Regions from separate parts of the Mesorhizobium sp. M7A.F.Ce.TU.012.03.2.1 genome, predicted to be linked through region 1. Evidence: predicted binding sites of a transcription regulator. Region 1 holds the regulator's gene; each other region holds the start of a gene.
What was found. The regulator PhoB, encoded in region 1, activates phosphate uptake and scavenging genes when phosphate is short. The targets are predictions, from matches to a motif close to TGTCATNNANCTGTCAT.
Positions count from the first base shown of each region.

Region 2: a site for PhoB is predicted at 7,800-7,816, ahead of EJ079_RS32190 (putative 2-aminoethylphosphonate ABC transporter substrate-binding protein). Genes of this name have one in related genera too.
Region 3: a site for PhoB is predicted at 4,963-4,979, ahead of phnF (phosphonate metabolism transcriptional regulator PhnF). Genes of this name have one in related genera too.

Region 1 is NZ_CP034779.1:2,521,350-2,531,179, reverse strand. It holds gene EJ079_RS12210 (ATP-binding cassette domain-containing protein) at 128-928, opposite strand; gene EJ079_RS12205 (sugar ABC transporter permease) at 940-2,292, opposite strand; gene xylF (D-xylose ABC transporter substrate-binding protein) at 2,435-3,475, opposite strand; gene EJ079_RS12195 (ROK family protein) at 3,746-4,993, shown strand; gene phoB (phosphate regulon transcriptional regulator PhoB) at 5,010-5,699, opposite strand; gene phoU (phosphate signaling complex protein PhoU) at 5,716-6,423, opposite strand; gene pstB (phosphate ABC transporter ATP-binding protein PstB) at 6,450-7,274, opposite strand; gene pstA (phosphate ABC transporter permease PstA) at 7,292-8,608, opposite strand; gene pstC (phosphate ABC transporter permease subunit PstC) at 8,605-9,830, opposite strand, start outside.
Region 2 is NZ_CP034779.1:6,489,444-6,499,273, forward strand. It holds gene ugpC (sn-glycerol-3-phosphate ABC transporter ATP-binding protein UgpC) at 1-350, shown strand, start outside; gene EJ079_RS32160 (mandelate racemase/muconate lactonizing enzyme family protein) at 356-1,468, shown strand; gene EJ079_RS32165 (L-rhamnose mutarotase) at 1,481-1,801, shown strand; gene EJ079_RS32170 (Gfo/Idh/MocA family oxidoreductase) at 1,797-2,870, shown strand; gene EJ079_RS32175 (MaoC/PaaZ C-terminal domain-containing protein) at 2,867-3,322, shown strand; gene EJ079_RS32180 (putative 2-aminoethylphosphonate ABC transporter permease subunit) at 3,350-5,362, opposite strand; gene EJ079_RS32185 (putative 2-aminoethylphosphonate ABC transporter ATP-binding protein) at 5,346-6,479, opposite strand; gene EJ079_RS32190 (putative 2-aminoethylphosphonate ABC transporter substrate-binding protein) at 6,602-7,627, opposite strand; gene EJ079_RS32195 (aspartate aminotransferase family protein) at 8,028-9,389, opposite strand; gene phnY (phosphonoacetaldehyde dehydrogenase) at 9,458-9,830, opposite strand, start outside.
Region 3 is NZ_CP034779.1:2,887,848-2,897,677, forward strand. It holds gene EJ079_RS13940 (DapH/DapD/GlmU-related protein) at 1-47, opposite strand, end outside; gene phnL (phosphonate C-P lyase system protein PhnL) at 44-751, opposite strand; gene phnK (phosphonate C-P lyase system protein PhnK) at 754-1,530, opposite strand; gene EJ079_RS13955 (alpha-D-ribose 1-methylphosphonate 5-phosphate C-P-lyase PhnJ) at 1,527-2,426, opposite strand; gene EJ079_RS13960 (hypothetical protein) at 2,492-2,695, shown strand; gene EJ079_RS13965 (carbon-phosphorus lyase complex subunit PhnI) at 2,698-3,810, opposite strand; gene phnH (phosphonate C-P lyase system protein PhnH) at 3,812-4,423, opposite strand; gene phnG (phosphonate C-P lyase system protein PhnG) at 4,423-4,884, opposite strand; gene phnF (phosphonate metabolism transcriptional regulator PhnF) at 5,012-5,764, shown strand; gene EJ079_RS13985 (zinc-binding alcohol dehydrogenase family protein) at 6,064-7,083, opposite strand; gene EJ079_RS13990 (ABC transporter permease) at 7,150-8,115, opposite strand; gene EJ079_RS13995 (sugar ABC transporter ATP-binding protein) at 8,112-9,665, opposite strand; gene EJ079_RS14000 (ABC transporter substrate-binding protein) at 9,821-9,830, opposite strand, start outside.

The DNA of each region.
Region 1 (9,830 bases):
CGGATCGTGCGGTCCCTGAGCGATATCGGACCTTTATGGGCAAGTCGCCGTGCCAACACAATGCCAAGGCCAAGCCATCCTTACGGCTGGCATATCACGTGTCCGGCAACCGCGAGCTGGCTTGATCTCAGGCCGCGATCTTCAGCGCGCCCGGTCCTGGAATGGCGCCCGGCGGGCATTTGCCAAGAATGATCATCCCCAGCACCTCGTCCTGGGTGACATCGGTGGTGCGGGCGGTGCCAACGACCTGGCCGTTCTTCATGACGCAGACCCGGTCGGCAAGCTCGAACACATCGTGGATGTCGTGGCTGATCAGGAAGATGCCGATGCCATCGGACTTGAGCTGCTTGACCAGTTCGCCGACCTGCGCCGTTTCCTGCGGACCAAGCGCCGCAGTCGGCTCGTCCATGATCAGGATGCGGGCGTTGAACAGGATCGCACGCGCGATCGCCACCGATTGCCGCTGGCCGCCCGACAGCTTGATCACCGGCTCCTTGAAGCGCTGGAAGCGGGGATTTAGCCGACCCATCACCTTGCGCGCCTCGGCCTCCATGGCAACGTCGTCGAGCGTACCCCAGGCGGTCATCAGCTCGCGGCCGAGGAACAGATTGGCGGCGGCGTCGACATTGTCGGCCAACGCCAGCGTCTGGTAGATCGTCTCGATGCCGTATTTCTTGGCGTCGCGTGGATTGGAGATCGATGCCTCCTCGCCGTTGACGAAGATCTGGCCCGAATCGCGCTTGTAGGCGCCGGACAGGATCTTGATCAATGTCGACTTGCCGGCGCCATTGTGGCCGAGCAGCGCCACGACCTCGCCGGGGAAAAGATCGATCGAGGCGTCGTCGACGGCGCGGATGCCGCCAAACGCGATCGAGATGTTCCTCATGTCGATCAGCGCGGTGGCTGCAGGAGCAGTCTTGTCATTCATGGCATGCCCTCCTAGACGCGCTTGCGATAGACGGTGTCGAGCCACACGGCGATGACCAGTACGGCCCCGACGACGATGCTCTGCAGCGGCGAGTCGACGCCGAGCAGCACCATGCCGGACTGCAGCGACTGCATCAGCAGCGCGCCCAGCATGGCGCCGATGATCGTTCCCGATCCGCCGGCAAGCGACGTGCCGCCGATCACGGCGGCTGCAATGACGAGCAGTTCGTCGAGCGTTCCAAGCACGTTGGTGGCCGAATTCTGCCGGGCCGAGGAGATCGCCGCGGCAATCGTGGCCAGCACGCCCATGATCATGAACACCTTCATGGTGATCCATCGCGTGTTGATGCCGGCGAGATTAGCCGCCTCGGGATTGCCGCCGATGGCGAACACATAGCGGCCGAAACGGGTGCGGTTGGTGATGAAGGTCATCACCAGCCCGACGGCGACAGCCATCAGCACCGGTATGGCGATACCGTGGGCGATGAACAGGCCGCCTTCGGGAACGGTGATGTTGTTGGCGGCCGCATATCTGTTCACGATGCCGATCGGCCAGGGGTAGGAGTTGGCGAGCCAGACCGCACCCATGATGGCGCCGCAGGTGACGACTCCAAGCAGCGCCTCGGCCCAGATCGGACGTAGCGGAAACCGGAAACGCTTGCGCTGCACCCGCCCGTTGAACAGCCCAAACACCACGGCGAGGCAGGCGACGATCCCAACGATCCAGCTCCAGGTCGCGCCGATCGATCCCGCCGGCCCACCGCCCATCAGCTGAAAAGTGGCGTTAAGCGGCGCCACGGTCTGGCCTGAAGTGACCCACCAGGCGGCACCGCGCCAGACCAGCAGGCCGCCCAGCGTCACGATAAAGGCGGGCACTTCGAGATAGGCGATGACGAAGCCTTGAAAAGCGCCGATCAACAGGCCGAGCGCCAGGCCGATGACCAGTGCCAGGACCCAGATCCACGGGTTGCCGAGTTCGAGCCCGACAAAGCGCACCAGGAAATGCACCTGGGCAAATCCCATCACCATGCCGATCAGGCCCTCGGCGGAACCGACCGACAGGTCGATGTTGCGCATGACGATGACCAGCACCATGCCGCAGGCCATGATGGCAACCGCGGACGTCTGCACCGACAGGTTCCACAGATTGCGCGGCGTGAGAAAGGTGCGGCTGTCGAAATCGAGCGGATTGACGCCAAGGCGCAGGCTGGAAATGACATGCAGCCCAATCCAGATGACCAGCAGCGCGCCGATCATGCCGAGCATGCGGGTGTCGATCTCGGTCGCCTTCAGGAACCGGGCGACGGCGCCGAGTTCCGACGCGCGCGCCGTATCGGTCTGCGGGTTTGACGTCGTATCGGTCATGGTTTCCTCCCACCGGCTGGCCGTCTGACGCGCATGCCGGAGCCCAGCCTAGAAGCTATCCGCATGATGCGGAAACAGAATTCTTTGAGAAAACGCCGCGGCTTTTGGGCCGCGGCGTTCAGATATTTCAAAGTGGTACGGATCAGTTGCAGGCCGCCACGGTGCCGGCGGCGACACCCGCGCAGACTTCGTCCTTCTTGATCCAGCCGGCGTCGATGACGACGTTGAGATTGTCCTTGGTGATGGCAACCGGGGTCAGGAACAGCGACTTGACGGTGTTGCCGCCCGGCGTCGTGAAGTCCTTGGCGCCGGCGATGTCGCTCGTCTTCTTGCCGTCGGCCAGTTGCGAGGCGATCTCGGCGGCATTCTTGCCGAGCTCCCGCGCGTCCTTCCACACCGACACGGTTTGCGTGCCGAGGGCGATGCGGTTCAGCGCGGCGTGGTCGCCGTCCTGACCCGAGACCGGCACGGTGCCGGCCAAGCCTTGAGCCGTCAGCGCCGCGACGACGCCACCGGCAGTGCCGTCATTGGCCGCGACCACCGCGTCGACCTTGTTGTCGTTGGCGGTCAGGAACTGCTCCATGTTCTTCTGGGCGTTGGCGGGCAGCCAGCCATCCGTGTAGGCTTCGCCGACATTCTTGATCTTGCCGCTGTCGATGGCTTCCTTGAGCACTTCCATCGAGCCCGAGAACAGGAAGTCGGCATTGGGATCGGCACCGGAGCCCTTGATGAAGACGTAGTTGCCTTCCGGCTTGACCTTGAACACTTCGCGGGCCTGCATGCGGCCGACTTCCTTGTTGTCGAAGGTCAGATAGAAGACGTCCTTGTTCTCGATCAGCCGGTCATAGCCGACGACCGGAATGCCTTCGTCCAGCGCCTTCTGCACGGCCGGGCCGATGGCCGAAGCGTCCTGCGCCAGGATGATCAGGGAATTAGCGCCCTGCGAGATCAGGCTTTCGACATCGGTAAGCTGCTTGCCGGGATTGGACTGCGCATCGGCGGAGATGTACTTGTCGCCAGCGGCCTCGATCGCCGTCTTCATGGCGGCTTCGTCGGTCTTCCAGCGTTCTTCCTGGAAGTTGGACCACGAAACGCCGACGACCTTGTCCTTCGCCTGCGCGACAGACGCGAGCGTCAGCGACATGGCGGCACCCGCCAGGATGGCGGCCGTGAATCTTTTCATATTATCCTCCCTGCGCCGCGTATGGCGCGACCAAACTGACCCGAGGGCCGGCACAGAGGCTCTATTTTTTCGAGCCTCGAAAAAATACTGGGCCAACGCCCGAACGCTGTCAACATCGATTCTGATGGATTTTGATGTCATTTCGAGTTTTTTTCGAGTCTCGGAATAAATAAATGACACGGCCTGCAGCTTCTGCCAGTATTTACCGGCGTCACCGACAGCGTTCCAGGGGCAGGAGGAACCGCGGCGACCGGGAGGATATGAAAGAACATGTCGGTCGGAATCCGCCACGACGATCTGCGCCGCCGCAACCGCGCCATGGTGATCGCGGCAGTGCGCCGCGCCGGACAGCCGTCGCGAACCGAGATCGCCGCGACCACAAGCCTCAGCCATTCGACCATCTCGGCGATTTCAGCGGACCTGATCGTCGAAGGCATCCTGACCGAAAGCAAGCCGAGCGAGGCCGGCTCACTCAAACGCGGCCGGCCGCAGGTCGGCCTCAGTCTCAATCCGGAAGCGGCCGCGGTAATGACCGTGGTGCTGTCGCTGAACTTCCTCTCCGTCGCCGTCATCGACTATGCCGGCCAGGTAATATCCGAGGAACAGCGCCGGCTGGACACGCTGACGATGTCGCGCGAGTCGCTGATCGGGGAATGCACGGCCATCGTGCGGCGCCGCCTGGCAGATCCCGACCTGGACGTGCGCAGCATCGCCCGCATCGCGCTGGCCATCCAGGGCATCACCGACACCCGTGCCCGCGCCATGCTGTGGTCGCCGATCACGCCGCACACCGACATCGCCTTCGCTGACATATTCGAAGACCAGTTCGGCATCCCTGCCATAATGGAGAACGACTGCAACATGATGGCGGTGGCGCTGCGCTGGCGCGACCCCGATCGTTACCGCGACGATTTCATCGCTATCCTTTTGTCGCACGGCATCGGCATGGGACTGGTGCTGAAGGGCGAATTGTTCACCGGCACCCATTCTTCGGGCGGCGAATTCGGCCACATGATCCATCGGCCGAACGGCGCGCTATGTCGCTGCGGACGGCGCGGCTGCGTCGAAGCCTATGCGGGCAATTACGCCATCTGGCGCAACGCCAGGCAGATGGGCGAGGATGCAGAACCCGTTGCCGATGTCAGCGACGCCGACATGCGCGCCCTGGCTGCCGCGGCCCGCGAAGGTGACGGACCCGAACGGGAAGCCTATCGCAAGGCCGGCGAAGCGCTCGGCTACGGCCTCGGCAGCCTGTTCGCGCTGATCGATCCGGCGCCGGTCGCCATGGTCGGTGTCAGCGCCGCCGCCTTCGACCTGATCGAGCCGGCATTGCGGCAAGCGATTGCCCAGACCGCCGGCGGCCAGCATTCCAAATCGATTTCCTTCGACACCGAGCCGAACGAACTGCCGCTGATCCGCGAGGGCTGCGCCATGCGGGCGCTGATCTTCGTCGATCAGGAGATTTTTGCGCCGGGCGTGCAGGCGAGATCCGGTTTCGGCGGCAAGAACGTGGCGTGAGTTCAAACGAGGGAGTTCAGTCCTCTCGGATGGCGTATCCGGCCCCACGGATCGTGCGGATGACATCAGGCATACGGCCATTGTTGACCGCCTTGCGCAGCCGGCCGACATGCACGTCGACCGTGCGCTCGTCGATGTAGATCGTCTCGCCCCAGACATTGTCGAGCAGCTGGCTGCGCGAGAACACGCGGCCTGGATGGCGCATCATGAATTCGAGCAGGCGGAATTCCGTCGGCCCAAGCCGGATCTCGCTCTTCTTGCGATAGACACGGTGCGACTCGCGATCGAGCACGATATCGCCGACCTTTAGCACGCTGGACAGCACTTCCGGCTTGGCCCGGCGCAGCAGCGCCTTGACCCTGGCCATGAACTCTGGCGTCGAGAAGGGCTTGACCAGATAGTCGTCGGCGCCGGTCGACAGGCCGCGCACGCGGTCGCTTTCCTCGCCTCGCGCGGTCAGCATGATGATCGGCAGCCGCTCGGTCTCGGGACGCATTCGCAGGCGCCGGCAGAGTTCGATGCCCGAAACCGCAGGCACCATCCAGTCGAGCACCAGAAGATCGGGAACGTTCTCCTGCAGCCGGATTTCGGCCTCATCGCCGCGCGTCACCACCTCGACCTGGTAACCTTCGGATTCAAGATTGTAGCGGAGCAGCACGCCTAGCGGCTCCTCATCCTCCACCACCATGATGCGTGGTGCGATCATCGGCTGGTCACCCCTGTTATGCCGCTGGCGCGGACATTGCCGTCTCGTCCTGCTTCGGACGATTGGCTGGCAGCTGCGTGCCGGTCAAAACATAGTAGGCATTTTCGGCGATGTTGGTCACGTGGTCGCCGATCCGCTCGAGGTTCTTGGCGCAAAACAACAGGTGCGTGCACGCCGTGATGTTGCGGGGATCTTCCATCATGTAGGTCAGCAGCTCGCGGAACACCGAGGTGTATTTGACGTCGATGCGTTCATCATTGTTTCTGAGCGTGGCAAGCGCTGCCGCGTCAGCGGCGGCATACTCGTCGACGACCCCCTGCACCTGGATCAGCACCAGCTGCGCCATCGCGTCGATCGAATGCGAAAGATCGTGCGGCGTGACGCTCAGCCCGACAGTGCCGACGCGCTTGGCGATGTTCTTGGCAAGGTCGCCGATGCGCTCGAGGTCGCCGGCCATGCGGATCGAACCGACCACCGCACGCAGATCGTTGGCCATTGGCTGGCGCTTGGCGATCAGCGTGATGGCGCGATCGTCCAGCTCGCGCTGGCGGGCATCCATGATGGCATCGTCGGAAACCACGCGCTGCGCCAGCGCATTGTCCGAATTGAGCAAAGCCTTGGTCGAGCCACTGACCATCGAGCGGGCGAGATCGCCCATGTCGCGGATCAGCTGGCTGATCTGCTCCAGATCCTCATCGAAAGATGCAACGGTATGTTCACCCATGATCTTCGTCCCTCATATGCCTGAGCTCAGCCGAACCGGCCGGTGATGTAGTCCTGGGTGCGTTTGTCGTCGGGGGTGGTGAACATCTTGTCGGTGGCGCCCTCCTCGACCAGATAGCCTAGATGGAACATCGCGGTGCGCTGCGACACGCGCGCTGCCTGCTGCATCGAATGGGTGACGATGACGATCGTATAGTTCTGGCGCAGTTCGTCGATCAGTTCCTCGACGCGAGCAGTGGCGATCGGATCGAGCGCCGAACACGGCTCGTCCATCAGGATCACCTCGGGCGACACGGCGATGGCGCGTGCAATGCACAGACGCTGCTGCTGGCCACCGGAAAGACCCGTGCCAGGTTCCTGCAAACGGTCCTTCACCTCGTTCCAGATTGCCGCCTTCTTCAGGCTCGACTCGACGATCTGATCCATGTCGGCCTTGCGCTTGGCCAATCCGTGGATGCGCGGGCCATAGGCGACGTTCTCGTAGATCGACTTGGGGAACGGATTGGGTTTCTGAAACACCATGCCGACGCGCGCCCTGAGTTCGACGACATCGATGTTCTTGTCGTAGATGTCTTCTTCGTCGAGCGTTATCTTGCCGGTTACCCGCGCGGAATCGATGGTGTCGTTCATGCGGTTGAGGCAACGCAGGAAGGTCGACTTGCCGCAGCCGGAGGGGCCGATCAGCGCCGTCACCTGATTCAGGCGGACGTCGAGATTGACATCGAACAGCGCCTGCTTCTCGCCATAGAACACGCCGACCTTGTCGCCGCGCATTTTGATCACTTCGTTCGACTTGGCGTTCATCTTATCGCCCACTGCGTTTTCAAGGGACTGTTCGGTCATGATGTTCATACCAAAATGCCTTTTTTCTACCAGCGCCGCTCGAACCGACGCCGAAGCACGATCGCGGTGATGTTCATGGCCATGAGGAAGACGAGCAGGATGATGATCGCGCCCGACATGCGCTCGACGAAGGCGCGTTCGGCCTCGTTCGCCCACATATAGATCTGCACCGGCAGCGCGGTGGCCGGATCGAAAGGCGTCGTCGGTGGATCGGCGACGAAGGCGACCATGCCGATTAGCAGCAGGGGCGCGGTTTCACCGAGCGCACGCGCTAGACCGATGATGGTGCCGGTGAGGATGCCGGGTGCGGCAAGCGGCAGGATGTGCTGGAACACCATCTGCATCTTGGAGGCGCCAAGACCGAGAGCCGCCGAGCGGATCGACGGCGGCACCGCGGCAAGTGCAGCGCGCGTCGCGATGATGATCGTCGGCAGCGTCATCAGTGTCAGCACCAGGCCGCCGACGAAAGCGGCGGAGCGCGGCATGCCCAGGAAATTGATGAACACCGCGAGGCCGAGCAAGCCGAAGACGATTGACGGCACCGCTGCCAGATTGTTGATGTTGACCTCGATAAGGTCGGTGAAACGGTTCTTCTTGGCGAACTCCTCCAGATAGATGGAGGCGGCGACGCCGATCGGTAGCGCCAGGAGCAACACGATTACCATCATATAAAACGAGCCGATGATCGCCACGCCCATGCCCGAGGTTTCCGGGCGGCTGGAGGCGCCGTAGGTGAACAGGCCGCTGTTGAAGTGCTCGGCCATCGCGCCCTCGGTCTTGAGCTTGTTCATCCAGGTGATCTGCTGGTCCGAGACCTTGCGTCGCGCTTCCTCGACACTGAGGTCGATCTGGCCCTTGAAAGCCGAGTCGAGATTGGCGGCGGCGAGGATGTTGACGTTGCGTGTCGTGCCGATCACGGACGGATCGGCGGCAACGATGTCGCGCAACTGGACGCGGGCGCCTTCCGACAGGAAGCCCTTGAGCTTCTGGATCATCGGCTTGTCATCAGGAGAGATGCCGAGCTTGGCCACAAGCGCGTTTTCGGCGAGCTTGGGATAATTTGCCTTGATCAGAACGCTCGGATCGGTTGCACGCTTGCCGGAAGGATCGATCACCTTCTCGTCGAACGAGATCGGCAGTGATACCGTCGTCTGCCAGAAGGCGGTGTAGCCTTTCGAGACGATGGTGATCAGCATGATTGCCAGGAACGCCAGGCCTACGGAAATCGCCACGACGCCATAGATGCGGAAACGGCGTTCGGCGGCGTAACGGGCCTTCAGGCCGATGTCGCGGCGCGGATGGGCCGCCGCCCTGACCATCGTATTCATGGAAATGTCGGTCATTCGTACTGCTCCCGATATTTGCGCACGATGTAGAGCGCGACGATGTTCATCACCAACGTCAGCGCGAACAGCGTCAGGCCGAGTGCGAAGGCGACCAGCGTCTGCGGCGAATTGAACTCGAGGTCGCCGGTGAGCTGGTTGACGATCTTGACGGTGATGGTCGTCATCGCCTCGAACGGGTTGATGGTGAGGTTGGCGGCGACGCCCGCCGCCAGCACGACAATCATCGTTTCGCCGATGGCGCGCGAGGCGGTCAGCAGGATGGCGCCGACGATGCCGGGTAGTGCAGCCGGCAGGATCACCCGCTTGATCGTCTCGGAGCGGGTCGCGCCGAGGCCAAGCGACCCGTCGCGCATGGCGCGCGGCACCGCGGTTATGATGTCGTCCGAAAGAGAGGACACCACCGGGATCAGCATGACGCCCATGACCAGGCCGGCGGTGAAGATGCTCTGGCCCTGGATGAAGGGCGAACCGCCGGTCAGCGCCGCGGACAGGTCGCGCAGGAACGGCCCAAGCGTGACGACGGCGAAGATGCCGTAGACGATGGTCGGTATGCCGGCCAGCAGTTCAAGCGCCGGCTTAACCACCGAGCGCACCTTGGGCGTTGCATACTCGGCCATGTAGACAGCCGACATCAGCCCGACCGGCACCGCAACCAGCAGCGCGACGGCGGCGATGTAGAGCGTGCCCGCAAGAAGCGGGATCAGGCCGAATTGGCCCTGGCTGCCGCCCGAACCGGCAGCGGCAAAACGCGGATCCCAGACGGTGCCGAAGAAGAAACTCATCGGCGAGACGCTTTCGAAGAAGGTGATCGTCTGGAACAGCATCGAAAGCACGATGCCGATGGTTGTCAGGATGGCGATGGTGGAGGCGGCAAGCAGCCCCCACAGCATCAGCCTCTCGACATTGTTGCGTGCCCTGGCGCGCGGCTCGATCTGCCTGAGCGCATAGAAGGCGCCGGCGATCGAGGAAACGAGAATGACAATGGCGCCGAACAGGCCGAGCCGGTCCTGGACCTTGTTCGCCTCGACGGCGATCGGGATCATGTAATCCTGCGTGTCGCTCGCCAGTGCCACACCCTTGGCGGCGAGCAGCGGCTGCAGCTCGGCAAAGCTGGCAGGCATTGCGGCCAGTGTGCCTGCATCGAGTTTGCGCAGGCCCCTGGCGAGGCTCTTTACCAGGCTGACATCCAGTGCCTCACTGGCAACCTTGCTGTCGACGG
Region 2 (9,830 bases), 2.8 Mb from region 1:
AGATGGTTTTCGCCAACGGCGAAAAGCTGCCGCTGCCCGCTCAGTTCAAGGCCAATGTCACGACCGGCGACAAGGTTGTGTTCGGGCTACGGCCGGACGACATCTATCCGACCGGCCATGGCATCAGTTCCGGTGGCGCGGCAGACGTCCACCAGATCGAACTGCCGATCACCGTTACCGAACCGCTCGGGAACGAGACGCTGGTGTTCGTCGAATTCAACGGTACGGACTGGGTGTCGCGCATGCTGAACCCGAGGCCACTGCGGCCGAGCGAGCGCGTCGCCATGAGCCTCGACATGTCGCAGGCCCATCTGTTTGCCACCGAGACCGGAAAGACATTGCGGAGCTGATCGGCATGACCAAAATTGAGAAAGTCGACCTTCGGATGGTGGACCTTGTGCCCAAGGTCAAGCGCACCGACGCGATCCAGAGCTTCGTCAGCCAGGAAACGCCGATCGTCACCATCACCGATTCCGACGGCGCGGTCGGCACCGGCTACAGCTACACGATCGGCACCGGCGGCTCGTCGGTGATGCGGCTGTTGTCCGACCATCTGGTGCCGCGCCTGATCGGCCGCGACCCCGACATGATCGAGGCGATCTGGCACGATCTCGAATTCGCCACGCATGCCACAACCATCGGCGCCATCACCGCCATCGCCATCGCGGCCATCGATACAGCACTGTGGGACCTACGGGCAAAGAAGCAGAACCTGCCGTTGTGGAAACTGGCTGGCGGCGCCAAGGACCGGTGCCCGCTTTACACGACCGAAGGCGGCTGGCTGCACATCGAGACGGCAGCACTTGTCGATGACGCACTGGCCGCCAAGGCCAAGGGCTTTCGCGGCTCGAAGGTTAAGATCGGCAGGCCACACGGCTCGGAAGATCTTGCCCGTCTGTCGGCGGTGCGCAACGCGGTCGGCGACGGCTATGAGATCATGACCGACGCCAATCAGGGATTCTCGGTCGACGAGGCGATCCGGCGCGCGGCAAGGCTGCGTGAGCTCGATCTCGCCTGGATCGAAGAACCGCTGCCGGCCGACGATATCGATGGGCATATCAGGTTGTCGAACTCGACGCCGACGCCGATCGCGATCGGCGAGTCGCTCTACTCCATTCGCCATTTCCGCGAATACATGCAGAGAGGCGCCTGCTCGATCGTGCAGGTCGATGTCGGCCGCATCGGCGGCATCACGCCCTGGCTCAAGATCGCGCACGCGGCGGAGGCCTTCGACATTCCGGTCTGCCCGCATTTCCTGATGGAACTTCATGTCAGCCTGACCTGCGCTGTTCAGAACGGCCGATATGTCGAGTACATTCCGCAGCTCGACCAGTTGACCGGCAAGCGCCTCCGCATCGAGGATGGCCAGGCGCTGGCGCCCGACGAGCCGGGCATCGGCATCGATTGGGACTGGGACGCGGTCAAGGCCATGAGCATCGCCGAATTCACCACGGCGATCACGAAATAGGAGACTGATATGATGGGGATGGTTCTGGGGCTGAAGCCGGAAAAGGTCGAGGAGTATGTCCGCCTCCATGCCGCCGTCTGGCCCGACGTGCTGGCCATGATCTCCGCCTGCAACATCAAGAACTACTCGATCTACCTGAAGCGGCCGGAGAACCTGCTGTTCAGCACCTTCGAATACCACGGCAGCGACTACGAGGCCGACATGGCGAAGATGGCGGCCGATCCGAAGACGCAGGAATGGTGGGCGGTCTGCATGCCATGCCAGGAGCCGCTGGCGACGCGCAAAGAGGGCGAGTGGTGGGCCGAGATGGACGAGGTCTTCCATCATGATTGAAGGCGGTTTCGACCCTGCCTTGCTCGTTCAATCTTGGCCAAAACCCTCAAAACCCCGGCCGATCGTCACTTTCGGCGCCGGATCGATCGTCGGCGACGCGCATTTCCCGGCCTACAGGAAGGCCGGCTTTCCAGTAGCTGGGCTTTATGATCCTGATCATGCCAGGGCTGAAAAGCTGGCCAGCCAATGGGGCGTGACGGCCTTTGGCTCGGTCGAAGAAGCTGCCGCCGTCGAGGGCGCGATCTTCGACCTTGCCACGCCGCCGTCGCGTCATGCCGATGTGCTGAAGTCCTTGCCTGATGGCGCAGTGGCGCTGATCCAGAAGCCGATGGGCAGCAATCTTGCCGAGGCGACCGCGATCCTCGAGATCTGCCGTGCCCGGAAGCTGCACGCAGCGGTGAACTTCCAATTGCGCTTCGCGCCGATGATGCTGGCGCTCAAGGATGCCGTCGGCAAGGGCTGGCTCGGCGAGATCGTCGACTTCGATGCCTGGCTGGCGCTGGCGACACCGTGGCAGCTTTGGGAATTCCTGCTCAAGGCGCCGCGCGTCGAGATCGCCATGCATTCGATCCACTATCTCGACCTGATCAGGCAATTGCTCGGCGACCCCAAGGGTGTGCACGCCAAGACGCTCGGCCATCCCAACCATGCCGTGGCGCAGACGCGCACCAGCGCCATTCTCGACTATGGCGACACCGTGCGCTGCGCGCTGTCGATCAACCACGACCATAAGTTCGGCCGCCGGCACCAGGCCTGCGAGTTCCGCATCTGCGGCACAGAAGGTGCCGCCTATCTCAAGCTGGGTCTCAACCTCGATTATCCCACAGGTGAACCGGATGTGCTGGAGATTTACCCCAAGGGTGGAACGGACTGGGTCGCGGTGCCCTTGGCCGGCGAGTGGTTTCCAGACGCCTTCGTCGGCCGCATGGCCAATGTCCAGCGTTTTGCCACCGGAGAAGATGCCATGCTGATCAGTCCGGTCGAGGATGCCTGGAGCACGATGGCGCTGGTCGAGGCGGCGTATCAGTCGAGTGCGGCACCGGCGACGCCGATCGCGGAAAGACCCTGATGGAACAGATACAGTATTTCGAAGACTATGAGATTGGCGCGTCGCGCCTGACCAGCGGCCGCACCATCACCGAGACCGACTTCATCGTCCATGCCGGCCACACCGGCGATTTCTTCCCGCACCACATGGACGCCGAGTTCATGAAGACGACGCCATTCGGCCAGCGCATCGCGCACGGCACGCTGGTGTTCTCGGTCGGCATCGGGCTGACGGCAACCGTCATCAACCCTGTCGCCTTTTCCTACGGCTACGACCGGTTGCGCTTCATCAAGCCGGTGTTCATCGGCGACACGATCCGGACGCGCACCACAATTACGGCCAGGGAAGACGACCCGAAGAGGCCGGGGTCGGGACGGGTGATCGAACGCTGCGAGGTGATCAACCAGCGCGGCGAAGTGGTGCTGGCGGCCGACCACATCTACATCGTCGAACGCAGGCCGACGCAGGGCTGAGACTTGGGAAAGTCCTAGAGCATTTCATTATCGTACCCGCCAACCCTGAGTTCTTTTAAGGATACCTTTCGAAACAGCCACGTGAATGATCCGCGCGAATGCGTTGGTGTAGAAGATCATCATGCCCATGGCAGCAGCAGGCGCGGTGTCGCCAGCGTCGTCCATGTTGAGCACTGCAACCGAGGCGAGCGCCGTGTGTGTTGTATAGATGAAGACCACCGCGGAAACCGTCGTCATGGCGTTGACGAAAAGATAGATCGAGATGTCAAGGATTGCCGGCAGACAGATCGGCACTGTCACCCGCGTGAACAGGCGATAGAAAGGCTGCTTCAGCGAGGCCGCGACCGGCTCGAACTCACGATCGATCTGCTTCAGCGCCGTCAGGGCCGTCAAATGACCGACCGTGTAAAAGTGCGTCACGGTGCAGACGACCAGGATCGCCATTGTGCCGTAGATCGCGTGCAGCGGATTGGCCGGATTGTTGAAGAAGAAAATATAGGCCAGGCCAAGCACAAGCCCCGGCACCGCCATCGGCAGCATGGCGAGGAAGTGGAAGGCTGCCCGTCCGGTCCTGAAGCCTTCGGTCTTTTCGACAATGTAAGCGCCGACGAAGACGATGACGGTTCCAAACACAGCGGTCAGCAACGAGAGCGTGATCGAGTTGTAGTAAGAAGCCCAGCCCCCGCCATCCATGCGACCGAACGCGAAATTCTTCAGGCTGAGACTGAGGTCGTAGGGCCAAAACTTGACCAGCGCGGCGTACTGGCAAATGCCGATGATGCCGGCGATGAACAACGCGACCAGGCTGCAATAAGCCAGACAGACCAGGTCGAAGCGGCGATTGGGTTTTGCCTCGTAAGGCACCGAGCGGGCCGACAGGAGCGAAACCTGCCTGCGCTGGACCAGGCGGTCGACGACGAAGGCGGCGATGGCCGGGATCAGCAAGATGACCGAGACCACCGCCCCCATCTCGAAATTCTGCTGACCAATCACTTGCTTGTAGATATCGACGGCGAGCACGTTGAACTGGCCGCCGATGACCTTCGGCAAGCCGAAATCGGTGATGACGAGCGTAAACACGACAAACGCCGCGGAGATCAAACCGTAGCGCGCGCCCGGAATGGTAACGACCCAGAACGTCCGCCACTTGCTGGCGCGCAGCGAAGCGGCGGCTTCATATTGGCGCTGGTCGGAGATCGCCAGTGCCGTCGAGATAATGATCAGAGCATGGGGAAAGGTGAAGAATATCGAGCCGACGACAATCCCCAACGGACCGTAGATCGATATGCCGCCAAGCAGGCTTTTCAACAGGCCCTGGTTGCCGAACAGATAGATGAGGGCGATGCCGGGCAGTAGCGACGGCACCAGGATGGGAGCCATGGCGATGAGCCTGAATAGGCCCTTGAAGCGCATCTTGCTTCGGTTCAAAGCGTAGGCGAAGCCGAAGGCTATGCCGACCGTGATGATGGTGCTGATCAGCGCGATCAGGAAGGAGTTCTGGATCGAGCGGAACAGCGTTGGCGTCGAGAAGTAGGTTGTGTAGTTGTCCAACCCAAGCTCGCGCGCGGGCCTCAGCATAATGCGCCGAAAGGTGTTCGAGTCGACTTCCTGCCATTCGGTGCCGCGGTGGAGTTGCGTGCCGATCAGGAAATAAGCGTCATCGGTCGTGCCGCGGACCTTGTATTTGACCGGGCTGCGGAAACTGAAATCCGGAAAGAAGCTGGTGGCCGGCAGCCGACCATCGGAACTGGTCGCAAGCTTTTCTGGCGGGACCGCGGCGAGTTTCTCGTTCAGAGCGGCGGCCGTCACTGGCTCGCCGAAATTGCCGAGCTTGTCGCTGACCTGGAATTCGAACGCGCCAAGATCGAAGCTGTAGGTCGAGAACGATTTCGACAGCATCACGTAGAGCGGGGCTGCCAGCGACAGGACCAGATAGAACGAGATGACGACCAGCAGGCCGCGCTTGATCAACTCGTCCTTGTCGAGCGACTGTCGGAGCGCCCGACCGGACGGCATCAGGATATCAGTTGCCGCCGCCATGGCGCTCTCCTTGCGGGAAGACAAGCAGTCGGTCGGCGGGCAGTTCCACCGTTAGCGCTCCGCCTTCGGCGAGGCCGAGACGCCGCGTGGCGTTGACCGAGAAATCGGCGATCAGAATCTCGTCTCCAAGCTCTCCGCCGCGCAGCCGGGTGCGCCAGAACGAACCCAGGAATTCCATTTCACCGACGGTCACTTCGATCAGGTTTTCCGAAGTCTTCACCACATCGGGTGCTCCAGGCGAGCGCGAGCCCGGCCCGTGTGGAATCACGTCTTCCGGCCGAATGGCGGCGACGACTGCTTCGCCGTTCGCAAAGCTGTGCGGCGCGCATCTGAAAGCCTTCGTCCCGAAGCCTACCGAATCTGCTCCTACCGTCGCATCAAACTTGTTGGTCTCGCCGATGAAATCGGCGACGAACAGCGTCCTGGGATGGCGATAGATTTCAGTTGGGCTGCCGACCTGCTCGATGACGCCATGGTTCATAACGACAATGCGGTCGGCCAACGACAATGCTTCTTCCTGGTCGTGCGTAACCATGATCGTGGTGACGCCGAGCTTGCGCTGCAGCCCCTTGATCTCGTGGCGCAAGTGCACGCGCACCTTGGCGTCGAGCGCCGACAGCGGCTCGTCGAGCAGAAGCAGGCCGGGCGAGGTGGCGATGGCCCGGGCGAGCGCGATGCGCTGCTGCTGCCCGCCGGAAAGCTGCGCTGGGTATTTCTTCGCCTGATCGGGCAAGCCGACCAGCATGAGCAATTCCTTGACGCGGGCATCGATCTCGGCGCGCGGCCGTTTGGTGTTTTCCAGGCCAAAGGCGATGTTCCTTTCGATCGTCAGATTGGGAAACAGCGCGTAGGACTGAAACACGATGCCGTAGTCGCGTTTTGACGGCGGCAGCGTTGAGATATCCCTGCCCCCCTGGCGGACGACGCCTCTGGTCTGCAGGTCGAGGCCGGCGACGGCGCGCAGCAGCGTGGTCTTGCCGCAACCCGAAGGGCCGAGAAAGCAGATGAATTCGCCTTCGTTGATGTCGAGCGAGATGTCCTTCAGCGCATGGAACTCGCCGAAGGCCTTCCAGAGATGTTCGATCCGCAGGTAAGCCGTGTTGCCGGCAGCGGTCATGGGATGCACCTCGGCCAGCGTTGCCGATAGATCAGCGACGGGTTCGTGTCTCATTTTGACCATCCGGGAAGAGTTACGAGAAGGGCGCCGCTCTGACGGCGCCCTGTCGAAATGCTCTGCGTCTAGCTCTTGGGCTCAGACTTGGCGTCGTAGCGCTTCGTCCACTCGTCGAGAATGGCCTTGCGGTGGTTGGCCGCCCACTCGAAGTCATTATCGATCATCTTGGACTCGATATCTGCGGGCAGGAATTCGACCGGCTTGGCGACATTCGGCATAGCCAGAACCGCATAACCTACATTGTACATCTCGTTGGCCTCCTTGCTGATCGACCAGTCGAGCAGCGTTTTGGCGGCTTCGAGATTTTTCGTTCCCGCAACGATCGCGGATGCCTCCATGTCCCAGCCGATGCCTTCGGACGGGATGACGATATCGAGGGGGGCGCCCTCCTTCTTCGATTTCGCGGCGCGGAACTCGAACGAGATGCCGATTACGGTTTCACCGGCGGCGGCCATTTTGCACGGCTTCGAACCTGAATGCGTGTAGGCATCAATATTCTGATGCAGGGCGTCCATATAGGCCCAACCATCCTTCTCGCCGAACAACTGCAGCCAGCTCGATACATCGAGGAAGCCGGTGCCGGACGAGGCCGGGTTCGGCATCACGATGTGACCCTTGTATTCCGGCTTGGTAAGATCTTTCCAGCTGGTCGGCTCGGTGAGGCCAAGCTTTTTGCCCTCCACGGTGTTGAAGCAGATCGAAGCCGCCCAGGCGTCCATGCCAACCCAGGCCGGTGGCGTGTCCTTGTCGACAAACTTCGGCTTGAGCAATTCGACGCCTTTTGGCGCATAGGGCTCAAGCATGCCTTCGGTCTTCAGCACCAGAAGCGATGTAGCGGCAAGGCCCCAGACAACGTCGGCCTGCGGATTGTCCTTTTCGGCCAACAGCTTGGCGGTAACGACACCCGTGGAGTCGCGGACAAAGTTCAGTTTGATGTCGGGATGGCTCTTTGTGAAAGTCTCGGCGTAGCGGGCGAGATCTTCGGCTTCAATGGCGGTATAGACTGTCAGTTCGGAGGTTTCGGCAAAGGCGGCGGATGACATCAATGCCGCGGCGAAGGCCATTGCGATAGTTGCGTTGCGCGATTTCATGCTCAGTTCCCCTTTGATTGTTGGCACATTCTGCGATGCACTGTGACGATCGCGCCGGTGGACATTGCGGCCCTGTAGCGCTTGTGGATTTCGTCGTTGGGTCAACTCTGGGGATTGGTGATCGATAAGTAAAATCTATTTATTTTATGACAGACAAACTTCTCCTGATAGTTGTCATGGAACTGTCGCATGCCTGTTGCGGCCGCGATTCCGCGCTTGCGAAAGCCCACGATTGGCAACGGAGACGGTTATGGTCAGCCGAACGAAACGCCCGTTGTCTGTGCCCGCAAACGCGGGTCGGACGAGCGGACAGTCACCACCAGATCGCCCCCCCTCGCCCGCAAGCCCGCGTCGATTTCAGGGCATTCGAGCTCGCGGTCGGTGCGCACGGCCTTCATGGTCAGGCCGCCAGCACGGCGGTCTCGAGGATGTCGAACGCACGATCGAGATCAGCTTTCGAAATGACCAGCGGCGGCGACAGCGTCAGCACATTGCCCTGGCTGACCTTGAAGCTCAGCCCCTGCCCCAGGCAAGCATAGAAGACGCGTTCGGCGAGATCGCGCGCCGGCTCGCGCGTATCGCGATCCTCGACGAGCTCGACGCCGACCATCAGTCCCCTGCCCCTGACGTCGCCGACATGGGGCGAGCGCGCCATCAGGTGCTGCATACGCTCCAGCATGTGCCGGCCAAGTTCGGCCGCGCGTTCGACCAATCCTTCCTCCAGGATGATGTCGATCGTCGTCAGTGCGGCGCGGGTCGTCACCGGGTTCTTCTCGTGGGTGTAGTGGCCGATCGCGAAGCCACCGGTGACGTCGAGGTCGCGGCGCGCGATGACGGCGGCGATCGGCAGGATGCCGCCGCCGAGCGACTTGCCGAGGACGACGATGTCGGGCGTCACATCATCATGCTCGTGGGCGAAGAATTTTCCCGTCTTGCCCAGCCCGGTCGGGATCTCGTCGAAGATCAGCAGCGTGCCGTGCCGGTCGCAGGCTTCGCGAACCCGCTTCCAGAAACCGGGCGGCGGCGGGTTGGGCGTCGCCCGCATCGGTTCTGCGACGACCGCCGCCACGTCCTGTTCGCGGCCGAGCACATAGGCGATCATGTTGGCGCAAGCGAGCCCCGAGGTTTCGAGGGAATCGTGGCCATAGGGACAGCGATAGCCGTCCCAGGGTGCGACGTGCTCGGTGCCGGTCATCATCGGGCCTGATATGTGCGAGCGGAAGGTCGCCTCGCCGCCGACGCTTGCAGCGCCGAAGCCGGCCCCGTGGAACGCATCCCAGAACGACACCGTCTTGAAGCGGCCGGTCGCGGCGCGGGCGATCTTCAGCGCGACCTCGATGGCATCCGAACCACCGGTGGTGAACAGCACCTTGCCGAGATCGCCGGGCGCCAATGCCGCCAGCTTCTCCGCCAGCTCGACAGCGGGCTCGCAGGTAAAGCGGCGCGGCGCAAAGCAGAGCTCATCGAGCTGCTTTTTGATCGCCGTGACCAGCCTTGGATGGCCGTAGCCGAGGTGATGCACGCTGTTGCCGTGGAAATCCATGAAGCGGCGGCCAGCGGTGTCCTCGATCCAGATGCCTTGCGCCTTCGCGATGGTCGAAAGGCAGGGGCTGGACAGACTCTGGTGCATGAAGGCAGCCGCGTCGCGATCGAGCAAGCCGCGGATCCGCGGATCGTCATGCCCGGCATCCCATCGGCCGCGAGCCGCTGTGGTGTTGGAATCGCCTTCGGTGTGCACAAGCTCTTTGATCGCGGCCATCATGGTCTCCGAAACGCGAATGAGGGAGCGGCGAACGCTCCCTCCATTGTTTATCCGTCAATGCCGCCCGGTCAGGACCAGGGCAGCGAAAATGTCTTCACATTGGTGTAGCTCTTCATCGCCTCGATGACGCCTTCCTTGTAGCCATTGCCCGAATCCTTGATGCCGCCGAAGGGCGACATCTCGATGCGGTAGCCCGGCACTTCCCAGATGTTGACGGTGCCGACCTGAAGGCCGGCGATGTATTTCTGCATGCGCGGAAAAGAGTTGGTGCAGACGCCCGACGACAGGCCGAAGGCGGTCGAGTTGGACAGTGCGATCAGCGCATCATCGTCGTCCGGCGCGCGAACGATCGGGATGATCGGGCCGAACGTCTCCTCCATCACCAATTCGGATGTGTGAGGAACGCGATCGACGACGATCGGCGGCAGCAACGCGCCCTGA
Region 3 (9,830 bases), 370 kb from region 1:
TCCGCCGTCGGGTGGATCAGCGGCGTCTCGGACAATTTCCTGCTCATGCGGCGATTTTTCCGGACGCGAAAGCGGTGACGTCGATGATGCGGTCGGCAACCGCCTCGCGCACGTCGTGGTCATGGAAGATGCCGAGCAGGGCGACATCAGCCGCCTTCTTGGCGGCGATGAGTTCGATCACGACGTCGCGGTTCCTGGCGTCGAGCGAAGCGGTCGGTTCGTCGAGCAGCAGGATCGGATGCTCGGTGATGAAGCCGCGCGCGATGTTGACGCGCTGCTGCTCGCCGCCGGAAAAGGTCGCAGGCGGCAAAGCCCAGAGTTTCTCCGGCAGGTTGAGCTGTGCCAGCAAGGCGCGCGCCTTGCCGCGGGCAATCTCGCGATCCTCGCCGCGCTCGACCAGCGGTTCGGCGACGACATCGAGCGCCGAAACGCGCGGCACGGTGCGCAGGAACTGGCTGACATAGCCGATCGTTTGCCGGCGCACCGCAAGCACGGTGCGAGGGCTGGCGGTGGCCAGGTCGATCAGCCCGTCATCATGCGTGACGATGATCTGGCCTTCGTCGACGGCATAGTTGCCGTAGAGCATCTTCAGGATCGAACTCTTGCCGGCACCGGACGGGCCGCCGAGCACGGTGCATTCGCCGGCCCTGATCGAGAACGAGACACCGGCGACAACAGGCAGTTTGATGCCGTCGCGCAGGTGCATGGTGAAGCTCTTGGCAACGTCGGAGACAACGAGGGGGGTCGGCATGGTTATACCTGAAGTATCGAGGAAACGAGGAGCTGCGTGTAAGGCGCGCGCGGGTCGTCGAGCACGCGGTCGGTGAGACCGCTTTCGACGACGCGGCCGTCCTTCATCACCATCATGCGCTGCGACAAAAGCCGCGCCACGGCAAGGTCATGGGTGACGACGATGGCCGCCAGACCAAGATCGGTGACCAGACCGCGCAGCAGGTCGAGCAGGCGCGCCTGGACCGAGACGTCGAGGCCGCCGGTTGGCTCGTCCATGAACACCAGACGCGGGCCGGTGACGAGGTTGCGGGCGATCTGCAGGCGCTGGCGCATGCCGCCGGAAAAGGCGCGGGGCTCGTCGTCGATGCGGTCCTCGTCGATCTCGACGCGCGATAGCCAGTCGACGGCGGTGGCGCGGATCTTGCCGTAGTGGCGGTCGCCGACCGCCATCAGCCGCTCGCCGACATTGGCGCCGGCCGACACCGTCATGCGCAGGCCGTCGGCCGGGTTCTGGTGGACAAACCCCCAGTCGGTGCGCATCAGGAAGCGGCGCTCGGCCTCACTCATGCGGTAGAGCTCGCGGAACTGGCCGTCGCGCATGCGGTAGCTGGCGCTGCCGGAGGAGGGCAGCAGCCGCGTCGACAGGCAGTTGAGCAATGTCGTCTTGCCGGAGCCGGACTCGCCGACCACAGCCAGGACTTCGCCCGGCCACAGGTCGAAGGAGACGTTGTCGCAGCCGACGCGCGAGCCGTAGAATTTGGAGAGCGCCGAGACGCGCAGCAGCGGTTCGTCGGTCATTGCGCCGGCTCCATTTTTTCCGAGGCAAGATGGTTTTCCGGGGCAAGGTGGCCGTGATAGCCGTCCGCCCGCCGCTTCTCGCAATGATCCGTGTCGGAGCAGACGAACATGTGGCCGCCATGGTCGTCGAGGATGACCTCGTCGAGATAGACATTCTCGGCCGCGCACAGCGCGCAGGGCTGGTCGAAGGTCTGCACCTCGAACGGATGATCCTCGAAGTCGAGGCTGACCACTTCGGTGAAGGGCGGCACCGCATAGATGCGCTTTTCGCGCCCGGCGCCGAACAGCTGCAGCGCCGGCGAGCGGTGCATCTTGGGATTGTCGAATTTCGGCGTCGGCGACGGGTCCATCACATAGCGGCCCTCGACCTTGACCGGATAGGCATAGGTGGTGGCGATGCGGCCGTGCTTGGCGATGTCCTCGTAAAGTTTCACATGCATGAGGCCGTATTCTTCCAGCGCATGCATTTTCCGCGATTCGGTCTCGCGTGGCTCGAGGAAGCGCAAGGGTTCCGGAATCGGCACCTGGTAGACAAGCACCTGGCCCGCCGTCAGCGGATGTTCGGGGATGCGGTGGCGGGTCTGGATGATGGTGGCGCTGGCAGTATCGGTGGTCACCGCGACGTTGGCGACCTTCTTGAAGAAGGCGCGGATCGACACCGCATTGGTGGTGTCATCGGCGCCCTGGTCGATGACCTTCAGCACATCGTCCGGGCCGATGATCGAAGCGGTGACCTGGACGCCGCCGGTGCCCCAGCCATAAGGCATCGGCATTTCGCGCGAGGCGAACGGCACCTGATAGCCGGGAATAGCTATGCCCTTGAGGATCGCCCGGCGGATCATCCTCTTGGTCTGTTCGTCGAGATAGGCGAAGTTGTAGGTGGCGATGTCGGTCATGGCGATCACATCCACATTGTGCTATCGAATTGGCGTCCAGGACGCGGAAACAGGGGCGAAATCGGATGACCCAGACCGCTTGGCTGCATATCGGAATTCTGCTGCTGGCGTTCGTCGGCGTGATCGCCTTTATCCTCCGAAGAATGGTTTTTCCCGGAGCCAGGGAAGGCGCGCATGGCGGGAGCATTGGCATCGGCGGCGGCCACAGTGGCGGGCATGGCGACCATTCGCACGACAGCGGTGGCGGTGACGGCGGATCGGGCGACTAGGCTCATTCTGCCGCCTCCTTCTTGTCTTTCAGCATGTCGGCATTTTCGCGGGCGTCGTACTCGGCGCGCATGCGGCGCACGAGGTCGAGTTCGGCCTGGAAATCGACATAGTGCGGCAGCTTCAGATGCTCGACGAAGCCGGTCGCCTGGACATTGTCGGAGTGAGAGATGACGAACTCCTCGTCCTGGGCCGCGGCGACGACATCCTCGCCGAGCTCCTTCGCGCGCAGCGCCCGGTCGCAGAGCGCCATCGCCATCGCCTTGCGCTCGCTCTGGCCGAAGACGAGGCCATAGCCGCGGGTGAACTGCGGCGGCGCCTTGGCTGAGCCTTTGAACTGGTTGACCATCTGGCATTCGGTGACGCGGACAGTGCCGAGCGGCACCGCGAAGGGCAGTTCGGGCACGTCGAGCTCGAGCTCGACCTCGCCGATGCGGATCTCGCCGACGAAGGGATGATTGCGGGCATAGCCGCGCTGGGTGGAATAGCCGAGCGCCAGCAGGAAACCTTCGTCGCCGCGTGACAGCGCTTGCAGGCGGATGTCGCGCGCCATCGGGAATTCCAGGGGCTCGCGGGTGATGTCGCCGAGGACATGGTCCTGCGGCATCTCGCCATCCGGCTCGATCAGGCCTTCGCGGGCGAGGATCGCCGAGACGCGCGGCATGGCTTGCGCTTCGGTCTCGCGCTGCAGCGGTTCGGCGACATCAGCGCCGGCGGCAAGCTCGGGATCGAGAAGCCGGTGGGTGTAGTCGAAAGTGGGCCCGAGCAACTGGCCGCCGGGCAGGTCCTTGTAGGTCGCCGACACGCGCCGCTCGACCAGCATGGTGGCGGTGTCGATGGGCCTGGAGTAGCCGAAGCGCGGCAGCGTGGTGCGATAGGCGCGCACCAGGAAGATCGCCTCGATCAGGTCGCCACGCGCCTGGACGATGGCTAGGGCGGCCAGCTCCCGATCGTAGAGCGAGCCTTCGCTCATCACCCGGTCGACGCCGAGCGCCAGCTGCTCGACGATCTGGTCGAGGCGAAGCGCCGGCACCGAACGGTCGCCGCGCCGGCGGTCGGCAAGCAGGCTGTGGGCGTTGGCGATTGCGGCTTCGCCACCTTTTACCGCGACATACATCTTACGCCTCCATCGTCTTGATGCGTGTGGTGCGCGGCAGGCAGGCAATGCCGTTAGTGGTGGCGAGGATGATGTCGACGCCGCGCGGGAAGCGCTTGATATTCTGTTTCCACTGCTCGACGAAATGGCGCGGCATCTGCGCCGGCGCGATCGAGGCGCTGGTTTCGATGCCGGGACCTTCAAGCAACAGCGGCGTGCCGGAGACGAGATCGCCGACTTGCAGGATCAGCGTGGTCGAACGGTCGGGATAGTCCTGCGTGCCCTGCGAAAAACCATCGAAAGACATCATCTCGGCCGGGGCCGCGATGAAGGCGAAATGCGCATCGGCCGGTGTGTTGGCCACGGGCGCGCCCGTGTGGAACCCAAGCCAGGATCTGATGGCGGTGGAAGCTTGCAGGGCCTGGTCGAGCCAGAGCGGGGTGTCGTTGTCGCACAGCGCCAGTGCGATGGCGCCGGCGGTCGCCGAGAGCGGCGCCGGCGGGCGGGCGAAGGCCGGCAGCGGCTGCACGGAGCCTGGCCGCGCCATTGCGTCCATGACGGCGCGGAACACGGTCTGGGCATTGAAGACCGGATCGGCGAAACCGCCCTCGATCGATTGCGCTGCAATGTCCATCAGTCTTCTCCGCGAACCATGGTGAAGAAATCCACCTTCGTTGCCGCCGTCTCGGCGCGGCGTTTTTCATGCGCTGCGGTCAGAGCCGACCGCAGGGGCGCTATCAGCCCGGTCTCGACCCCATTGCGGCGGGCAGGGTCCTGCCACAGCGCGTCGGCGATGGCCGCCAGCTTCGCCTTCTGCTTGTCGCGGCCAAGCGCATAGCAATGGCCGACCTGACCGGAGGGCAGCCGGACGGTGGCGCGGGTAACGGTCGCCTCGCCGACATTGAAAGGGGCGCCGCCGCCGCCGATGCGGCCGCGCAGGGTGACAAGGCCGGTTTCGGGGCCGCGCAGCAACTCGGCGTCCGAAGGCAGTCCGGCCTCATTCCAGAGCCGTACGATGTCATCGCCGCTGGATTGCGAAAGGGTTGCCATGGCGGCTTTGCGCTCGGCCTGGTCGCGGGCTTCCTGTCCTCGCATCAGCAGCATTCCTATTCGTGAATTTGTCTATTGATATAGACAACCATACAAATTATACCTATTATCTAACGCGTGTCCATGACGGGTGGATGACAGCGATAGAAGACCGGGCGCTGGAGGTGGGGCAATGAAGGTCGGGCGGCTGTCAGCGGACAGCATCGAGCGGCGCAGTGGCGTTTCGCTGTGGCGGCAGATTGCCGACAAGATCCTGCATGCGATCGCCATCGGCGATTTCACGGAGAATGCAGCGCTGCCGCCGGAGGTGGCGCTGGCAGAGCGCTATGGCGTCAACCGTCACACGGTGCGCAGCGCCATATCAGCCCTTGTAAGGGAAGGCGTGCTGCGGGCCGAGCAGGGCCGCGGCACCTTCGTACTGTCGCGCAAGCGGCTGTCCTATCCGATCGGGGCGCGCACACGTTTTTCGACAGGGCTGCAAGGGCAAACGACGGAACGGCACATCGTCCTGCTCGCCTCGTCGGTCGAGCCGGCCAGCCAGCGCGTCGCCGAGGGACTGGGTCTTCCCAAGGGAGCCGATGTGATCCGGCTGGAAACGCGCGGCGAAGCCGACGGACGGCCGGTGTCGCGCGCTGCCGGCTGGTTCGAGGCCCGGCTCTTTGCCGGCATCGATGCCGCGATGGCGGAAACAGGCTCGATCACCGCATCGCTGGCGCGTTTCGGCATCGACGACTATCTCCGGCAATCGACCGTGCTGTCGGCGCGCCATGCCGATGCGGCGGACCTTGCCGACCTCGACCTGCAGCCGGGCGCCATCGTGCTGGTCACGGTCGCCGTCAATGTCACGCCGGACGGCCAGCCGATCCAGTTTTCCGAGTCGCGCTTCCCGGCCGAACGGGTGGAACTGAAGCTGTCGGCGCTGTAGGGAGTGACGGGCTCACTCGGTCGCGCTCACTTGTCAGCGGCGGCGCATTTGACTACCGCCTTCCCCCACTCCGTCTCGGCTTCGCCGAGCCACCTCTCCCCCCTCCGGAGGGAGAGGAAAGGCGCCACGCTTGGCGGCGGGAGAAGCAGGGAGTCTGGTTGAGGAGCGTTGGCTGCAATAGGCTCGCACCCTTCCTCTACCCCGTCGATCGGGGAGAGGTGGCTCGGCGAAGCCGAGACGGAGTGGGGGTCGACCTGCGCGGGCGTCGTCAATTCGGGCCGGGTTCGCCGTTTGCCATGTTATGATCCGACCTCGATCACAGCCTTGATCAGGCCCGATTTCTCATGTGCCCAACGAGCCAGATCGCGCGGCGTGCCGGCGAGTGTGGTGCGATGTGTGACGAGCTTGGCCAGGGGAACGGCGCCGTTGCGGATCGAGGCGGCGACGTGATCGAAGTCGGCGCGCAAGGCGTTGCGGCTGCCGATCAGCGTCATCTCGCGCTTGTGGAATTCCGGATCGGAAAAGCTGATGTCGTCCTTGACAACGGAGACCAGCACCAAGGTGCCGCCATGCGCGACATGGGCAAAGGCCGACTGCACCGACTGGGTGTTGCCGGTGGCGTCGAAGACCACATCGAAGCCTTCGCCTGATGTCGCTTGCCTGACCAGATCGGGCACCGCGCCGCGCGAGCCGTCGAGGGTCTGGAAACCAAGCTCATTTGCGGCGAAGGCGAGCCTTTCACTGCTCATGTCGAGCAGCGTCACGTCGAGTTCGGCGATGCGGGCGAAGATGGCGGTGCCGAGCCCGATCGGGCCGGCGCCGATGACCAGCGTGCGGGCGCCGGGGTCGGCGCGGGCGCGCCGCACGGCATGCGCGCCGATGGCCAGGAACTCGACTGCGGCGGCGTCGGCCAGCGACAGGCCGTTGGCCGGGTAGAGATTTTGCGCCGGCACCAGGATGCATTCGCACATGGCGCCGTCGCGATGCACGCCCAGCACCTCGATCCTGACGCAGCAATTCGGCTTGCCGTGCCGGCAGGCGATGCACTTGCCGCAGGAAAGATAGGGGTTGATCACCACGGGCTCACCAACGGCAAGATCGACGCCGTCGCCGGTCTCGATCACAGTACCCGACACCTCATGGCCCATGATGCGGGGATAGGCGAGGAACGGGTGCTTGCCCTCGAAAATATGGTAGTCGGTGCCGCAGATGCCGACATGGCTGACCGCCACCAGCGCCCAGCCGGGAGGCGGTGCCTCTGGTGCGGGCCGGTCTTCAAGGACGAGATCGCCGGGCGAACGGCAGAGGACGGCTTTCATGCGCTAATCCAGTCATGAAATCGCCGGCCCGTTGGTGTGGTGGGCCGGCGGTTGATTGCGGGATCGCTACTTGCCGCGGCGGCGCAGGCCGTCGAAGTAGACGATGATGATGATCAGCGCGCCGGTGATGATGCGCTGCCAGAACGAGTTGACGTTGAGCAGGTTGGCGCCGTTGTTGATGGTGGCCAGGATGAAGGCGCCGAGCAGCGGCCCATGCACCGAGCCGACGGCGCCGAACAGCGAGGTGCCGCCGATGACCGAAGACGCGATCGCCTGCAGCTCCCAGCCCTCGGCCTGCGTCGGGTTGCCGATGCCGATGCGGGCGGCCAGCAGCACGCCGACAAAGGCGGCGCACAGGCCCGACAGCGTGTAGGCCATGTAGATGGTGCGCTGGACATTGACGCCAGACAGGCGCGAGGCCTCGGCGTTGGAGCCGACCGAGAACAGATACCGGCCCCAGCGGCTGTGGTGCAGGAAGATATAGGCCGGAATGCCGACCAGGATCACCATCCAGAACAGGTTGGGGATGCCGATAAAGGAATTGCGCGAGAAGGCGGTGAAGGTGTCGCTGTTGATGTTGATCGAATTGCCGTTGGTCATCAAAAGGCCGATGCCGCGCAGCGAGGTCAGCGTTGCCAGCGTGATGATGAAGGGCGGCAGGCCCATCTTGACGATGCCGAAGCCGTGGAACATGCCGATGGCGACGCCGACCAGCAGCGTCACCAGAATGGCGAGCCAGATGGGGAAGCCGGCATTGATCATCATGGCCACGACCACCGTGGCGAAACCGACCACGGCGCCGACCGACAGGTCGATGCCGCCGGTGATGATGACGAAAGTCTGGCCGACCGCCATGATGGCGATCATCGAGCCCTGGCGCAAGAGATTGGCCATGTTGTTGGCGGAGGCGAAGCTCGTCGTCGCCACGGAGAGAAGAATCCAGAGCAGAACCAGCAGCGCCAAAAGCGTCAGCCCAAACAGGACGTTGTAGTTGCGCTTCGGTTTTTCGACGGCGATCGCCTCGGTGCTCATATCTGTCCTCCCAGCTTTTCTTGTTTCTCGGCGAGCGCCTGAGTGAGAATATCCTCGTGGCTGGCGGCGTGAAAACCGTGCGTCGCCACCAGTTTGCCGCGCCGGAACACATGCAGCGTGTCGGCGAGTTCATAGACTTCCGGCAGATAGGACGAGATCAGGATGATGCCGGCGCCCTTTGACAAAAGTGCGCTGAACAGGCGGTAGATCTCGGCCTTGGTGCCGACATCGACGCCGACCGTCGGTTCGTCGAAGATGAACAGCTTGGCGCCGTGCGCCAGCCATTTGCCGATGACGATCTTCTGCTGGTTGCCGCCCGACAGGCTGGATGCCAGCGCGCCGCGCGTCGGTGTCTTGATGCGCAGATCGGCGATCTGGCGATCGGCTTGCGTCTTCTCCTGCGTGCTCGAAATCAGCAGATTGTTCGAGATACGCTTGTAGATCGGCAGGTTCAGGTTGAAGCCGACTGGCAGATTGAGGCAGAGGCCCTGGTCGCGGCGGCTTTCCGGCGCCAGCGCCATGCCGAGCTTGATCGCGTCATGCTCGGAATTGACCTGCACCTCCTTGCCTTCCCAGAGGATCTGGCCGGCGGATTTGCGGTGGCGGCCGTAAAGCGTGGTGACGAACTCGCTGCGTCCGGCACCGATCAGGCCATAGAGTCCGACGATCTCGCCGGCGCGGACCGTCATCGAGACATTTTCGAAGCCCTTGCCGGACAGGTTCCTCGCCTCGATGAGGGCGGCGCCCGGCGTGAAATGCTCCTTGTGGTAGACCTGCTCGATCGAGCGGTTGATCATCATCTTGACCAGTTCGGCATCGTTGGTCTCGGCGATGTTGCGGGTGCCGACCAGCGTGCCGTCGCGCAGCACGGAAACGCGGTCGGCGAGCTCGAACACTTCCTCCATGCGGTGGCTGATGTAGATGATCGTCACGCCTTCGCCCTTCAGCCGACGGATCAGGGTGAAAAGCTGGTCGGCCTCCTTGCGGGTGAGGTAGGCGGTCGGCTCGTCGAAGATCAGGAATTTGGTGCCGCGCACGGTGGCGCGGGCGGCGGCTATCAACTGCTGCTGGCCGATGGTCAGGTCGCCAAGCGTGACATGCGCCGGCAGGTCGAAGCCGAGGTCGTCGATGATCGTCTGCGCCTGCCTGACCATGGCGCGCTGCTGCAGGATGCCGAAGCGTGAATTCTCCTCGCCGAGGAACATGTTGGCGGCGACCGTCAGGTGACGGCACAGCACGACTTCCTGGTGCACGGCATTGATGCCGAGCGCCATCGCCTCGTGCGGCGTCGCCAGGGCGGCCGGCTGGCCCTCCCAGGCGATCTCTCCGGAGGTGCGCGGCATGACGCCGGTCAGAAGCTTGATGAGCGTGGATTTGCCGGCGCCGTTCTCGCCGACGATGGCGTGGATCTCACCGGACTTGAAGGCGAGGTCGACCGGCTTCAGCGCGTGGGTGCCGGGATAGCGCTTCTCCAGCCCGCGCAATTCGAGGATGGTCCGCCCCGGTTCCAGCACAGGGGCCGGATGCAGTTCCTGCGCCGTCGATGTCATGACAATCCTCCCAGATTGGCCTCACGATTGGCACGCGGCGAGACAAGGATATGTCTCGAAAACAGCCTAGCCTACGCTTATGGATTGCCAAGTCGTTTGCGCGGCAGCTTGTCCCCGGGGCGATGTGCCCCGGGGACCATTGCGGATGCGACGGCTCAGAGCTTC